Allochromatium vinosum DSM 180: one gene and its partner. The protein of the gene in region 1 interacts with the protein of each later gene in a pairwise test. Links are inferred from orthologs where the notes say so. Each region holds a gene or a part of one and is shown on either strand. Other genes may lie near its edges.

Region 1 (7,015 bases):
AGCCTGGACTTGTAGGGATCGGGCTGCCGCCCGTCGCGCGCATAGACGCGCAGGATCGCCTCGATCCAGGTCAGCAGATGCGGCCAGTGAACGAAGGGCGTCAGCTCCTGGGCCAATCGCGGTCCGCGTCCCAGTCCGCCGCCGACCAGCACCCGGAAGCCCAGCTCACCGCGCGCATCGCGCACCAGTTCCAGCCCCAGATCCTGCGCCGCCAGGGTGACGCGATCGGTGCGCGCCCCGTGGATGCCGATCTTGAACTTGCGCGGCAGTTGGCCCATGAGTGGATGTGTCAGACGCCATTGGTCGAGGATCGCGTGCCAGGGGCGCGGGTCTTCCAGCTCGTCGGCGGCCAGCCCGGCGAGCGGATCGACGACGATGCCGCGAATGCCGTTGCCCGAGGTCAGAAAGCTCGACAGTCCGACCTCGGCCAGCTCGGCGAGGATCTGCGGCACGGCGCCGATCGCCGGGCCGGTGAACTGGATGGTCTGGCGTGTGGTGAGATGCACCTCGCCCAACGCATACTCGCGGGCGATACGCGCCAGCCGACGCAACGGCTCGCTGGAGAGCCGACCCTGGGGCACGGCCACGCGCAGCATGGTGGTCTCGCGCAGTCGGTAGAGTCCGTGCAGCAGGCGCAGTGGGCGGAACGCTTCCTCGCTCAGATCGCCGTTCAGATAGGCCTGGGTCTGATCGCGGAAGCGGGTGATGTGCTCCAGGAGGCGGAGCGGCTCATCGGCGTCGTTCAGGTGCATGGGATACTCGCGATTCGTCTCGGGGATGAGGAATGCGGGCCATGCTAGCGAGCGCCGTTAGGACGCAGAAGGAATTTCGAGTTAGATTGATATGACTTTGGGTTATTTGGAGTTCGAGCGCGATGAATCTGCAACAACTGCGCTATGTCCAGGAGGTCGCGCGTCAGGGACTCAATGTCTCGGCGGCGGCCGAGGCGCTCTTCACCTCCCAGCCGGGCGTTTCCAAGCAGATCCGCCAGCTTGAGGACGAACTCGGGATCGAGATCTTCCGCCGCCAGGGCAAGCGTCTGGTGGCCGTCACCGAGCCGGGGCGCCATGTCCTGGCCATCGCCGCGCGGCTGCTCGGCGAGCTGGACAACCTGCGCCAGATCGGCGCCGAGTTCGGTCAGGAGACGGCGGGCTGTCTGACCATCGCCACCACTCACACCCAGGCGCGCTATGTGCTGCCGCCGGCGATCCGTGACTTCATAGCGCGCTACCCGGATGTCCGGCTGTCGTTGCGTCAGGGCAATCCGACCCAGGTGTGCGATCTGGTGATCGCCGGCGAGGCCGATCTGGTCATCGCCACCGAGGCCGTGGCCGAGGCGCCCGAACTCCTGAGCCTGCCTTGCTATGCCTGGAACCGCTGTGTCATCGCTCCGCTGGGTCATCCGATCCTGGAGAGCGACCCGCTGTCGCTGGAAGCCATCGCCCGCTGGCCGATCGTGACCTATGACGGCGCCTTCACCGGACGCGGGCTGATGAATCGCGCCTTCCATACGCATGGACTGGAGCCGCGCATCGTGCTGACGGCGCTCGATGCCGATGTCATCAAGACTTATGTGCGCATGGGGCTGGGGATCGGACTCATCGCTCAAATGGCCCACGATCCCCAGACCGATGCGGGGCTGGGTGTGGTCGACGCGAGCCATCTGTTCGACGCCAGCGTCACCCACTTGGGAATCCGCCGCAAATCCTGGCTGCGGGGCTATGTCTATGCCTTCATCGAGGGCTTCGCCCCCCACCTGACGCGCCGGGTGATCGAGCGCGCCCTGAGCGAAGGGGGCAGCGACTATGAGATCTGAGCCGATCGCTCCGGCGCCTCGATTCTGTCGATCCCCGGCGCGGCCAGGAATCGTCCGGGGCTCCAGGGATCAGCGTGCCGAGGGACTGTAGATCTGATCGAACACCCCGCCATCGGCGAAGTGCTTCTGCTGCGCGGCCTGCCAGCCGCCGAGATCATCGATCCGCACCAGATCGACCTCGACGAACTGGCCCTTGTGCTGGGCCGCTACCTCGGGGTCGGTCGGGCGATAGAAATGCTTGGCGGCCAGCTCCTGCCCCTCCTTGGTGTAGAGAAATTCCAGATAGGCGGTCGCGACCGCGCGCGTCCCCTTCTTGTCCACCGTGCGATCGACGACCGTGACCGGCGGTTCGGCCAGGATCGACAGCGAGGGCACCACGATCTCGAACTGGTCGGCGCCGAATTCCTTGAGGGCCAGGAAGGCTTCGTTCTCCCAGGACAGAAACACATCGCCGATGCCGCGCTGGGCGAAGGTCGTGGTCGAGCCGCGCGCGCCGGAATCCAGCACCGGGACGTTCTTGTAGAGCCGGGTGATGTAGTCCTTCACCTTGGCTTCGTCGCCGCCGTATTGCTTCTCCGCCCAGGCCCAGCCGGCCAGATAGTTCCAGCGCGCCCCGCCCGAGGTCTTGGGGTTGGGCGTGATGACGGAGACGCCGTCCTGGACCAGATCGCCCCAGTCTTTGATGCCTTTCGGATTGCCCTTGCGCACCAGGAACACGATGGTCGAGGTGTAGGGCGCGCTGTTGAGCGGCAGGCGCGACGGCCAGTCCTTGGCCAGAAGGCCGGTCTCGGCGATGGCGTCGATGTCATAGGCCAGGGCCAGCGTCACGACATCGGCCTCCAGGCCGTCGATCACCGCGCGCGCCTGCTTGCCGGCGCCGCCGTGCGACTGCTGGATCTGGAGCTTCTCGCCGGTCTTGTCCGCCCAATGCCGGATGAAGATCGGGTTGAGTTCCTGATAGAACTCGCGGGTCGGATCATAGGAGACGTTGAGCAGGGTGGTGGCGGCTTGGGTTGGGGCAAGGCTGGAGAGACCCAGCACAGCGCCGGCGAGCAGTGATTTCAGTGGAAGAGGCGACTTCATCATGGATTCCTCGGGGTTGGTGGGCATGGATCGATAGTGGCGGCTATTTGAAAGCCGGCGTCGTCCCACACCAACCAACAAAAATTGCAAAACTTATCTGCGCGCGGCTGGCCGCCGACATGGCGAGATATAGTCATATCGAATAACGAAATAACCTTTCGTTCGTTTTGGTTATTTCGGAGTTGCACTACTCTCCTGGGCCTCATCGTCCGCCACCGAGGCCATCACCATGACACACCGGATGCCGCTACCGTTCGGCGCCGCGCCAGTCTTCACTCCGATCCGCCAGACGCGGGTGCTGCCGGGCTTCCCGCTGGCGCTCGGCTACACCCTGGTCTATCTGTCGCTGATGGTGCTGATTCCGCTGTCGGCGGTCTTCATCAAGAGCGCGAGCCTGTCGTGGCCGGAGTTCTGGGCCGTGGTCTCGGAGCCGCGCGTGGCGGCGACGTACCGACTCTCCTTCGGCGCCGCGCTGCTGGCGGCGGCGATCAACGCCGTCTTCGGACTCATGCTGGCCTGGGCCCTGGTGCGGTACGAGTTTCCGGGCAAGAAGCTGATCGACGCCCTGGTCGATCTGCCCTTCGCCCTGCCGACGGCGGTGGCCGGTATCGCGCTCACGGCGCTCTATGCCGGCAACGGCTGGATCGGCGCGTGGCTGGAGCCGCTCGGGATCAAGGTCGCCTTCACCTCGCTCGGGGTGCTGGTGGCGCTGGTCTTCATCGGCGTGCCCTTCGTGGTGCGCACCGTGCAGCCGATCCTCGAAGACCTGGAGACCGAGCTGGAGGAGGCCGCCGCGAGTCTCGGCGCGAACCGCCGTCAGACCTTCACCCGCGTCCTGCTGCCGGTACTGCTGCCGGCGCTCCTGACCGGATTCGCGCTGGCCTTTGCCCGCGCCGTGGGTGAATACGGCTCGGTCATCTTCATCGCCGGCAACATCCCGATGGTCTCGGAGATCACGCCGCTGATCATCATCACCAAGCTCGAACAGTACGACTATGTCGGCGCGACCGCCGTGGCGGTGGTGATGCTGGTCTTTTCGTTCATCATGCTGCTCGCCATCAATCTGTTGCAGGCGTGGAGCGCCAAGCGCACCGGGAGGAATCGCTGATGGCCGTCGCCGGAGTCCTGCATGGGCGTATCGATGCCTGCCGCTATGAAGCCAATGCCGCGACCTGTGAGTCACCCTGGGTCCGGCGTCTGATCCTCGGTACGGCCCTGAGCTTCTTCGCGCTCTTTCTGCTGATGCCGCTGATCGCGGTCTTCGCCGAGGCGCTGCGCAAAGGCTGGTTCACCTATGTCACCGCGCTCTCCGACCCGGACGCGCTGGCGGCGGTACGCCTGACACTGCTGATCGCGGCGATTGCGGTGCCGCTCAACCTGGTGTTCGGCGTGGCGGCGGCCTGGTCGATCGCCAAGTTCGAGTTTCGCGGCAAACGCTTTCTGACCACGCTCATCGACCTGCCGTTCTCGGTCTCGCCGGTGATTGCGGGTCTGATCTTCGTGTTGCTGTTCGGCGCGCACGGCTGGTTCGGCGCCTGGCTGTTTGAGCACGATATCCAGATCGTCTTTGCCGTGCCCGGACTGGTGCTGGCGACGGTGTTCGTCACCTTTCCCTTCGTCGCCCGCGAGCTGATCCCGCTGATGGAGGCGCAGGGCCGCGAGGAGGAGGAGGCCGCCGTGGTGCTGGGCGCGAACGGGTTCCAGGTCTTCTGGCGCGTCACTCTGCCCAACATCAAGTGGGGTCTGCTCTATGGCGTCATTCTCTGCAACGCGCGGGCGATGGGCGAGTTCGGCGCGGTGAGCGTGGTCTCCGGCCACATCCGTGGCCAGACCAACACCCTGCCGCTGCACGTCGAGATCCTCTACAACGAATATCAGTTTGCCGCCGCCTTCGCCGTGGCCTCGCTGCTGGCGCTGTTGGCGCTCGTCACGCTGGGGCTCAAGTCGCTCGTCGAATGGAAGGCCCGTCAACACGCCCCGGTGGACGCCTGACCCGAACACCGCCATCAGCATTCAGGATTTCAGCATGAGCATCCAGGTCGAACACATCCACAAGACCTTCGGTTCCTTCGTCGCGCTCGACGATGTCTCGCTCGACTTCCCGACCGGCGCCCTGACCGCGCTGCTCGGCCCCTCGGGCTGCGGCAAGACCACGCTGCTGCGGGTCATCGCCGGACTGGAACGCGCCGACGGCGGGCGGGTCGTCCTCGCCGGCGAGGATGCCTCCGACACCCATGTGCGTCAGCGCCGGGTCGGTTTCGTCTTCCAGCACTATGCGCTGTTCCGGCACATGACGGTGTTCGAGAACGTCGCCTTCGGACTGCGGGTCAAGCCCCGACGCGAACGTCCGAAAGAGGCCGAGATCCGTGCGCGGGTGAGGCGTCTGCTCGAACTGGTCCAGCTCGCGCCGCTCGCCGACCGCTTCCCGAGTCAGTTGTCCGGCGGCCAGCGTCAGCGCATCGCGCTTGCGCGCGCCCTGGCGGTTGAACCCAAGGTTCTGCTGCTCGACGAGCCTTTCGGCGCGCTCGACGCTCAGGTGCGCAAGGAACTGCGCCGCTGGCTGCGCCGGCTGCACGACGAGCTGCATATCACCTCGGTCTTCGTCACGCATGACCAGGAAGAGGCGCTGGAAGTGGCCGACCGGGTGGTGCTGATGAATCGCGGTCGGGTCGAGCAGCAGGGCACGCCGATCGAGGTCTACGAACAGCCGGCCACGCCCTTCGTCTATGGCTTCCTCGGAGCCGTCAATACCTTCCACGGCCGCATCGAGGGCGGGAGGCTGCGCGTGGGCGAGGCGACACTTGTACATGAGGCGGCGGCACTGGCACCGGGTGCCGAGGCCATCGCCTTCGCCCGTCCACACGAACTGGAGATCCTCACCGACCCGGACAGTGCCGAGGGCATCGCCGCTACGGTGTCGCGTCTGCTGAACTTCGGCGCCAATGCCACGGTCGAGCTCGACAGTCCGGCGTCGACCGCGGACAGCGGCAGACCGGTGCACTACGAGGTCGTGCTGCCGCGCGATCAGGTGCAGGCGCTCGGACTGGTCGCTGGACAGCGCGTGCGGCTGGTGCCTTCGCGCCTCCGCGTCTTCGAGCACCGAGCGGCCTGAGATGAACCTCCAGCAATTGCGCATCGTGCGCGAGACCGCGCGCCGTCAGTTCAATCTGACCGAAGTGGCCAACGCGCTCTTCACCGCCCAGTCGGGCGTCTCCAAGCATATCAAGGATCTGGAGGACGAACTGGGCGTGGAGCTGTTCGCGCGCCGCGGCAAGCGTCTGCTGGGACTGACCGCGCCCGGACGGGAACTGCTGCCGATTGTCGAGCGTATCCTGCTCGATCTCCAGAACATCAAGCGGCTGGGCGAGCAGTTCGCGCAACAGGACACCGGACATCTGGCCATCGCCACCACCCACACCCAGGCCCGTTATGCCCTGCCGCCGGTGGTGACACGCTTCAAGTCACACTTTCCCAGGGTGCATCTGGAACTGCATCAGTGCGGTCCGGGCGAGATCGTCGAGCGTCTGCGCTCGGGCGAGGCCGACATCGGCATCGCCACCGAGGCGCTGGCCGACGAACCGGATCTGGTGAGCTTTCCCTTCTATGAATGGCGCCATGCGCTGATTGTCCCGGAGGGGCATCCGCTGACGGTGGCCGGTCCGCTGACGCTGGAGACGATCGCCGAGTATCCGCTCATCACCTACCATCCCGGCTACACCGGGCGGGCGCGCATCGACGCTGCCTTCGCGCGCGCCGGACTGGTGCCGGAGATCGTCATGTCGGCGCTCGACGCCGATGTCATCAAAGCCTATGTCGAACTGGGGCTTGGGGTCGGACTCATCGCGGCGATGGCCTGGCACCCCGCCCGCGACGCCGGACTGCGGCTGATCGAACTGCCTGACCTCTTTGAGACCAACACCGCCCGGCTGGGCCTGAGACGCGGGCGCTATCTGCGCGACTATGCCCTGAGCTTCATCCGTGCGTGCGCGCCGGAACTGACGGCGGACCGGATCAGGGAGGCGGTCTTTCCCAAGACGGCGGTCTGACACGGCAGGCTCCAGGGTCTCGATGCTCGGCGAGCAGACGCCGATCGATCGGTTCACCAGCCTGCCTTGA
Region 2 (7,072 bases), 310 kb from region 1 along the record:
ATTGAATTCAATCCCCAGCAACACCCGAATCTCCCCAGGCTTTATCCTGGCTTGCGCGTGATTTCGCGGAGTGCATTGAGAAAACAGCCAAGCAGTCGAGGTCAATTACTGACCCACGACCACCAGATCAAGGGAGCTTAGTGTTTTTGCGCTTCAAAAAGATTGATAAAGAGACCATATTCCTTGCCGGCTCGTCACTTTCGCCATCAACGTATCGAAACGAGCTTGCCATGTCGTTTGCGCAAGAAACGACTCCAAGTCACTCGGCGAACGACTCTCATTGAGCGCAAGATCAAGTGAATGGGCAATAGTTTCTTTTTCAGAGAAATATGTCATAGGAAATCTATCAAGATGGCGAATGCCCGTCACTATCACCGGCAGGCCAAAGTATAGATACTCATAAATCTTTATTGGATCCACTGCTTCGGACAATTCCCCCTCAACAAATGGAATCATACCAGCAGACCAGGAAGAAACCTTTTTGTGCAGATCGCTCGGCAGCATTTTTCCCAACAAAGATACGTTGGGCGCGGCAGCCGCTTTTTTCCTTACCCAATCGGGTTCTCCATATCCGACAACCTCAAAAACAATATCTGCGCGCTCTTTCGCCAGAAAGAAGAGTGTAGGCCAGTCAAACCAAGCGTCAGTCAAATGACCGAAATAGCCAACTATCTTTTTTTCATTGTTTTGAGATCCAGCTATATTCCTTGCTTCAACACCCAAAGTTTCGGCGCTATAACCATTGCCAATTACGGTAATATCAGAACGAATATCTGAAAATTTTTCTCGCAATGGCGGGGATACGGCACAAACAAAATCGGCTTGAAGCACAAGCGATCTTTCCGTCGACTCTTCAAACCAAGGTGCCTGACCAACTCGATGAAAAGCCTCCCACTCGTCCATAATATCATAAATAATAACAAACCCTCTTTTTCGCAGAAAATCAACAAGCCTTACGAGCTTTTGCTCTGGCATAGTGATCAAAAAGTGCGCAGATTCAAAATTCGCAGACAATTCATTGGAATTCGCCACGAATTCAAACAGCGGAACTTGAATTATATTATGAAAAACCTCGCCGCACCCCTTTGATAGCAATTCATTTGGCGACCATTGCCAGGCAACAAAAAGAACGAGGTAACCATTTTTTGAGTAATATTTTGCAGCATTAATGGGCCGCTGATTGACCAACTCCTCAAATTCGAATGCGCACGGGATGATCACGATTTTTTTGCTTTCGTTTGCAGCATCGACCCATGCAGCCCTATCAGTTTGTGCAGCGGCGTTTATTATGCTTTTTTGACTGGAACTCAATTCCCTGCGAAGTCTTCTTGACACATAAGAATAGCGATGCCGATTCAATTTATTCCGAATTCTTTCAGGCAGGCGCCAATAAATAGATTTCAAAAATGCGTATCGCTGCTCTGAAGAAAATACCGAGCCGTAGAATTTTTTCATGAACCGAAGTGGCCGAGTGAGACGCCAAGAAGTAGAAGACAAAAATTCTTTCACCTCCGAATCACATTCAATGACAGATCGATTGAGACTGTCTATCTCGGCCTCTCGTTCGGCGACAGCCTGATTGAGGTGAGCTATCTGAGTCTCTCGCTCGGCAGCAGTCTGATTGAGGCGAGCCACCTCGGCCTCTCGCTCAGCGACAGCCTGATTGAGGTGAGCTATCTGAGCCTCTCGCTCGGCAGCAGTCTGATTGAGGCGAGCCACCTCGGTTTCTCGCTCAGCGATGGATTGCCTAAAATCATTCAATAAAAATTTTTTGTCTTCTCGCTCAATTTCGCAATCATTTAAAGTCAGTTTGAGTGAAGCTGCCCATGCCGGATCTATATAAACAAGAAAAATTTGATGACCAACCCATTGAGTATTCGGAAGTTTAGAGCACTCAATCACTCTAGACCAAACAAGACAAAACCCATTTTCCAAGTGAATGGGTATATTGTTTGGCAAAAACGTGTAAAAATGCTCATCAATACGATCTATTTCTCGATAAGGCAGCACCAGTACAATGGCTTTGTTGGCCCGGGCACTGAGATTTCTCAAGATCTCGCATGGGTTAAAAAAATGCTCGAGAGTATTCGACGAATAAACTACGTCATAAATTTCGTTTTTTTCATTCCGGTCCAGCCAGTTGGAATTAAAAAATTTGAGCAGTGGATAGCGTATTTTTGCTTTTTGTATGGCAGTCATGGAAAAATCAACACCACACAATAGCGATGGGTTTATATAGCTTGCCCAAACATCCAACCCATCGCCTTGAGCACACCCCCAATCGACGAAAGTCAGTGACTCACGACGCATGGCATCAATCAGCCATGAAGGCAGGTTGGAAATAGCGGTTTGAGCAAAAAATCTAGACTGACGAGGACCATTAAAATCTTCCCAATTCTCCACGAAGCGTTTATCCCAATATTCTTTAGAGTTAATCCCGATCTCGATACCATCTTTCATTTTTAAATTTCTCTGCGGAATATTCGATGACTGATTGCGCAAAATAAAAAAGCGAGCAAATGCAGATCTTGCAACAGCGGAATAAGGTCGACAACATGGTCGATCACTTGAATCCAAGCAGACCTCTTCATGGCATCAGCTCAATCACCTTCGACTTAGAGTCGGCATCCATATTACCAGCGAGCATTGACTCCAGCTCGATCACCGGCAACGGCTCAGCATAGAGAAACAGGCCGAATCAGGCTGATAATGCAGCACGAATCCATGGCGCTCCAGAGCCAAGCGTATCAGGATCTCAGCATCCGAGCGCCATTGTGCGGATGGAGCGCCATGCCCATGGAGAAGAAGGTGATAAGCGGCATGTCGCCCTCCACGTCGAAGAGGCGCAAGGTTCGACAGCAGCCATCGCAGACCAAAATTACCTGCGCAACAAGCGACGCAGGATCGCGCCGGGTCAACACCATCATGAACTCATCGCCCGAGAGCCGGCAGACCATGTCCGATTCGCGTCACTGTATCTTGAGCCACTGGATCGCGGACGCCATGACCATGGGTGTCGTTGACGTACTCGAACTGATCCATGTCGAATAGAGTGCGGCCAATCCGCCGCCGTAGCGAGCAACCGGCGTCTCGACGAGACCGTCGTGGCGACTGATAGGCTATTTTAATACAGGCGCCGGGTTCTTGGCTCCGTGCGTCTGTGTCAAGTCCGTGGGAATCATGGCATCATGCCCCCGACTTCATCCCATGGTTTCAATGCGCAATCGAGACGGGTTCCGATCCATGACCGATCCAGAGATTCAGGACATCCAGGCTTACATGACCGACCTCGGCCAGCGCGCGCGCGCAGCCTCGCGCCGGCTGGCACGTGCGAGTACGGCCGCCAAGAATTCCGCGCTGCTGGCGATCGCCGAGCGGCTCGACGCCGAGCGCGCGGCGATCGCTGCGGCCAACCGGCGCGATCTGGAGGCCGGTGCGGCCAAGGGGCTGGACGCGGCCCTGCTCGACCGGCTCGAACTGACGCCGGGGCGCATCGATGCGATGATCGAGGGCGTGCGTCAGGTCGCGGCCCTGCCCGATCCGGTCGGTGCCATCACGGACCTCGACTATCGCCCGAGCGGCATCCAGGTCGGGCGCATGCGCGTGCCGCTCGGCGTGGTCGGCATCATCTACGAATCGCGGCCCAATGTCACCGCCGACGCCGCCGCGCTCTGCCTCAAGTCGGGCAATGCCACGGTGCTGCGCGGCGGATCGGAAGCCTTCGCGTCCAACCAGGCGATCGCGCGCTGCATTCAGGCCGGTCTGGCGAGCGCCGGACTGCCCGAGGACGGCGTCCAGGTCGTGGCCACCACCGACCGCGCGGCCGTAGGCGCCATGATCGCCATGCCCGAGTCGATCGACGTCATCATCCCGCGCGGCGGCAAGGGGCTGATCGAGCGCATCAGCCGCGAGGCACGGGTGCCGGTCATCAAGCACCTCGACGGCATCTGTCATGTCTACATCGATGAGCACGCCGATCTCGACAAAGCGTTCGCCATTGCGATGAACGCCAAGACCCAGCGCTACGGCACCTGCAATACGATGGAGACGCTGCTGGTCGACGCGCCCGTGGCGGAGGCCATCCTGCCCCGGCTCGCGGCGGCCTATCGCGAAAAGGGCGTGGAGCTGCGCGGCTGTCCGCGTACGCGCGAACTCATCGTCGACGCCGTCCCGGCGACCGACGAGGATTGGGACACCGAGTATCTGGCGCCCGTCCTGTCGATCCGTGTGGTCGATGGGCTGGACGCGGCCATGGACCACATCACCCGCCACGGCTCGGCCCACACCGACGCCATCGTCACCGAGGATTATTCGCGCGCGCGTCGCTTCTTGCGCGAGGTCGATTCGAGTTCGGTCATGGTCAATGCCTCGACGCGCTTTGCCGACGGCTTCGAATACGGCCTGGGCGCTGAGATCGGCATCAGTACCGACAAGTTCCATGCACGCGGGCCGGTCGGTCTGGAAGGGCTGACCTCGGTGAAGTTCGTGGTGCTGGGTGACGGCGAGGTGCGCGGCTGAGCCGTTTCGAAGCTCGACAAGGCCCGATCGGGCGGTTAAGAATGCGACTTTCAGCGACGCTCGCCGGGAACTCGATGTGGTCGAGCCTACTCGAACGCCGGTCAATGACCTGAACCGACAATAACAGCCTTAGGAGGAACCTTGCCATGGCACGCATCCTGATACTCGGAGCCGGTATCTCCGGCCATACGACCGCCCGTTATCTGGGCAAGTGGGTGGGCAAGCAGCATCAGATCACCGTGGTCTCGCCCAATTCCAAATGGAACTGGATTCCATCCAACATCTGGGTGGGCGTAGGTGAAATGACCGAGCGCCAAGTCACCTTCGAGCTGGCACCCGTCTACAAGAAGATCAACGTCGGTTTCCGGCAGGCACGCGCCGTCTCGATCCATCCCGATGGCGGCGCCGGACACGAGAGCCCCTTCGTCACCATCGAGTACACGGACCCGACTCGGGCCGGTCAGAGCGACGAGATCGAATACGACTATCTGGTCAATGCCACCGGCCCCAAGCTCAACTTCGACGCCACGCCGGGTCTGGGGCCGGAGACGGGCTACACCATGTCGGTCTGCACCCCGTCCCATGCGCTGGAGGCCAACGAGCAGCTCCAGAAGTGCGTCCAGGAGATGAAGGCCGGCGCGCGCAAGACCTTCGTCATCGGCACCGGGCATGGCATGTGCACCTGCCAGGGCGCGGCCTTCGAGTACATCTACAACGTCGATCACGTCCTGCGTGGGGCCGGCGTGCGCCATCTGGCGCGCGTGGTCTGGATCAGCAACGAGTACGAACTCGGCGACTTCGGCATGGGAGGCGTGCACATCACCCGAGGCGGCTATCTGACCAACGGCAAGGTCTTCGCCGAGTCGCTGATGGTCGAGCGCGGCCTGGAGTGGATCACCCGCGCGGCTGTCACCAAGGTCGAGCCGGGCAAGATCCATTACGAGCAGCTCGACGGCAGTGTCCACGAGCTGGAGTTCGATTTCTCCATGCTCATCCCGCCCTTCTCGGGCGTGGGACTCAAAGCCTATGACAAATCCGGGAGCGACATCACCGAGCAACTCTTCGCGCCCAACGGCTTCATGAAGGTCGACGCCGACTACAATCCCAAGCCCTTCGAGGAATGGAGCAAGGCCGACTGGCCGAAGACCTATCAGACCCCGAAGTACAAGAACATCTTCGCCATCGGCATCGCCTTCGCCCCGCCGCATCCGATCAGCAAGGTGATGAAGAGTCCGAGCGGTCTGCAGATCAGCCCGACACCGCCGCGCACCGGCATGCCCTCGGCGACCATTGGGAAGGCTGTGGCCGAGAACATCCGCGATCTGCTCAATGGCGCGACCACGTTGTCGCACACCGCCTCGATGGGCGAGATGGGCGCGGCTTGCGTGGCCTCGACCGGCATGGATCTCTTCAAGGGCACGGCGGCGACCATGACCGTATTCCCGGTGGTGCCGGACTACGAGACCTATCCCGAGTACGGACGCGACATGGATCTGACCTTCGGTGAGATCGGCCTGGCCGGACACTGGATGAAATACCTTCTGCATCATGTCTTCATCTACCAGGCCAAGCTGCGCCCGGGCTGGTCGGTGCTGCCCGACTGAGTCTCTCTCCCAGTGCGCCGGGGCCTGAAGTCGGTACGATCCCGGACTCCGGCGCGTGCATCCCGAATCGAGCGAGGAATGACGACGATGCCCGCCAAGAACAAAGAACCCTATCAGCAGGCCTATTACCCGCCGGTCCCGACCGGTTTCACGCGCTATATGCGCCAATCCATTCCATGGCAGTTCATTCGTTTCTGGATCATCAACTTCAAGATCTTCAAGCTATTGGTGAAGTCGCACAACTGATGGCGGATCGACGGAGCACCGAGCGCCCCGGTTCGACTGGGGCGTCGATGCCGTCAGCGATCCGGGTGCGCGCATGATCGGTCTGCTCGGCGGCACCTTCGACCCCATCCATTTCGGCCATCTGCGCGCGGCCCTGGACTGTCTCCAGGGACTCGCGCTCGATCAGGTTCGCTTCATCCCGCTGCGGATCGCCGTCCATCGTCCGCAGCCGCTGGCGAGCACGGCGCAGCGGCTGGCGATGCTGGAGGCCGCACTCGCCGACGCGCCGGAGTTTGTGCTCGATCGACGCGAGCTGCATCGGGACGGTCCTTCCTATACACTGCACACCCTGCGCTCGCTCCGTGACGAGTTCGGTCCCGAACGCCCGCTCTGTCTGCTGATCGGCGCCGATGCCTATGCGGGTTTTCTCCAGTGGTATCGCCCGTTGGAGATCCTGGAGCTGGCGCATCTGGTGGTCATGCGTCGGCCCGGGCACGATCCGGTCGCCAGTCCCGCCCTGCGACAACTCTATCTGGAACGGGTCTGCGAGGAGCCGCGCTGTCTGGCGGCCCGAGCGGGCGGCCGCATCCTGTTCCAGACCCTGACCCAGCTCGACATCTCATCGACACGCATCCGCGAACTCATCGCCCAGGGACGCCGTCCGCGTTATCTGCTCCCTGACGCCGTGCTCGACTACATCGAGCGTGAACGACTCTATGTGCCGA

The links.
Region 2: the proteins of ALVIN_RS12190 (region 1) and ALVIN_RS10685 interact in binary tests that used the Escherichia coli proteins (3 or more experiments, as listed by UniProt). The link is inferred for Allochromatium vinosum DSM 180 from one-to-one orthologs.

What each region holds. Positions count from the first base shown.
Region 1 is NC_013851.1:2,765,339-2,772,353, reverse strand. The notes cover bases 4,200-6,968. They hold ALVIN_RS12190 (sulfate/molybdate ABC transporter ATP-binding protein), read left to right. Parts: upstream 4,200-4,925; coding sequence 4,926-6,011; downstream 6,012-6,968. Other genes in these bases: ALVIN_RS12185 (CysB family HTH-type transcriptional regulator), read left to right, coding at 6,013-6,945; cysW (sulfate ABC transporter permease subunit CysW), read left to right, coding at 4,200-4,891. Also shown: ALVIN_RS12215 (nitrite/sulfite reductase), read right to left, coding at 1-752; ALVIN_RS12210 (CysB family HTH-type transcriptional regulator), read left to right, coding at 875-1,816; ALVIN_RS12205 (sulfate ABC transporter substrate-binding protein), read right to left, coding at 1,886-2,902; sulfate ABC transporter permease subunit CysT, read left to right, coding at 3,129-4,007; more of cysW, read left to right, coding at 4,007-4,199. UniProt on the Escherichia coli protein: Part of the ABC transporter complex CysAWTP involved in sulfate/thiosulfate import. Responsible for energy coupling to the transport system.
Region 2 is NC_013851.1:2,451,385-2,458,456, forward strand. Bases 2,555-5,380 are described here. They hold ALVIN_RS10685 (glutamate-5-semialdehyde dehydrogenase), read left to right. Parts: upstream 2,555-3,243; coding sequence 3,244-4,518; downstream 4,519-5,380. Other genes in these bases: ALVIN_RS18305 (nucleotidyl cyclase domain-containing protein), read right to left, coding at 2,748-2,957; ALVIN_RS10690 (NAD(P)/FAD-dependent oxidoreductase), read left to right, coding at 4,665-5,380. Outside these bases: ALVIN_RS17145 (methyltransferase domain-containing protein), read right to left, coding at 154-2,460; more of ALVIN_RS10690, read left to right, coding at 5,381-6,122; ALVIN_RS17820 (hypothetical protein), read left to right, coding at 6,201-6,368; nadD (nicotinate-nucleotide adenylyltransferase), read left to right, coding at 6,442-7,072. UniProt on the Escherichia coli protein: Catalyzes the NADPH-dependent reduction of L-glutamate 5-phosphate into L-glutamate 5-semialdehyde and phosphate. The product spontaneously undergoes cyclization to form 1-pyrroline-5-carboxylate.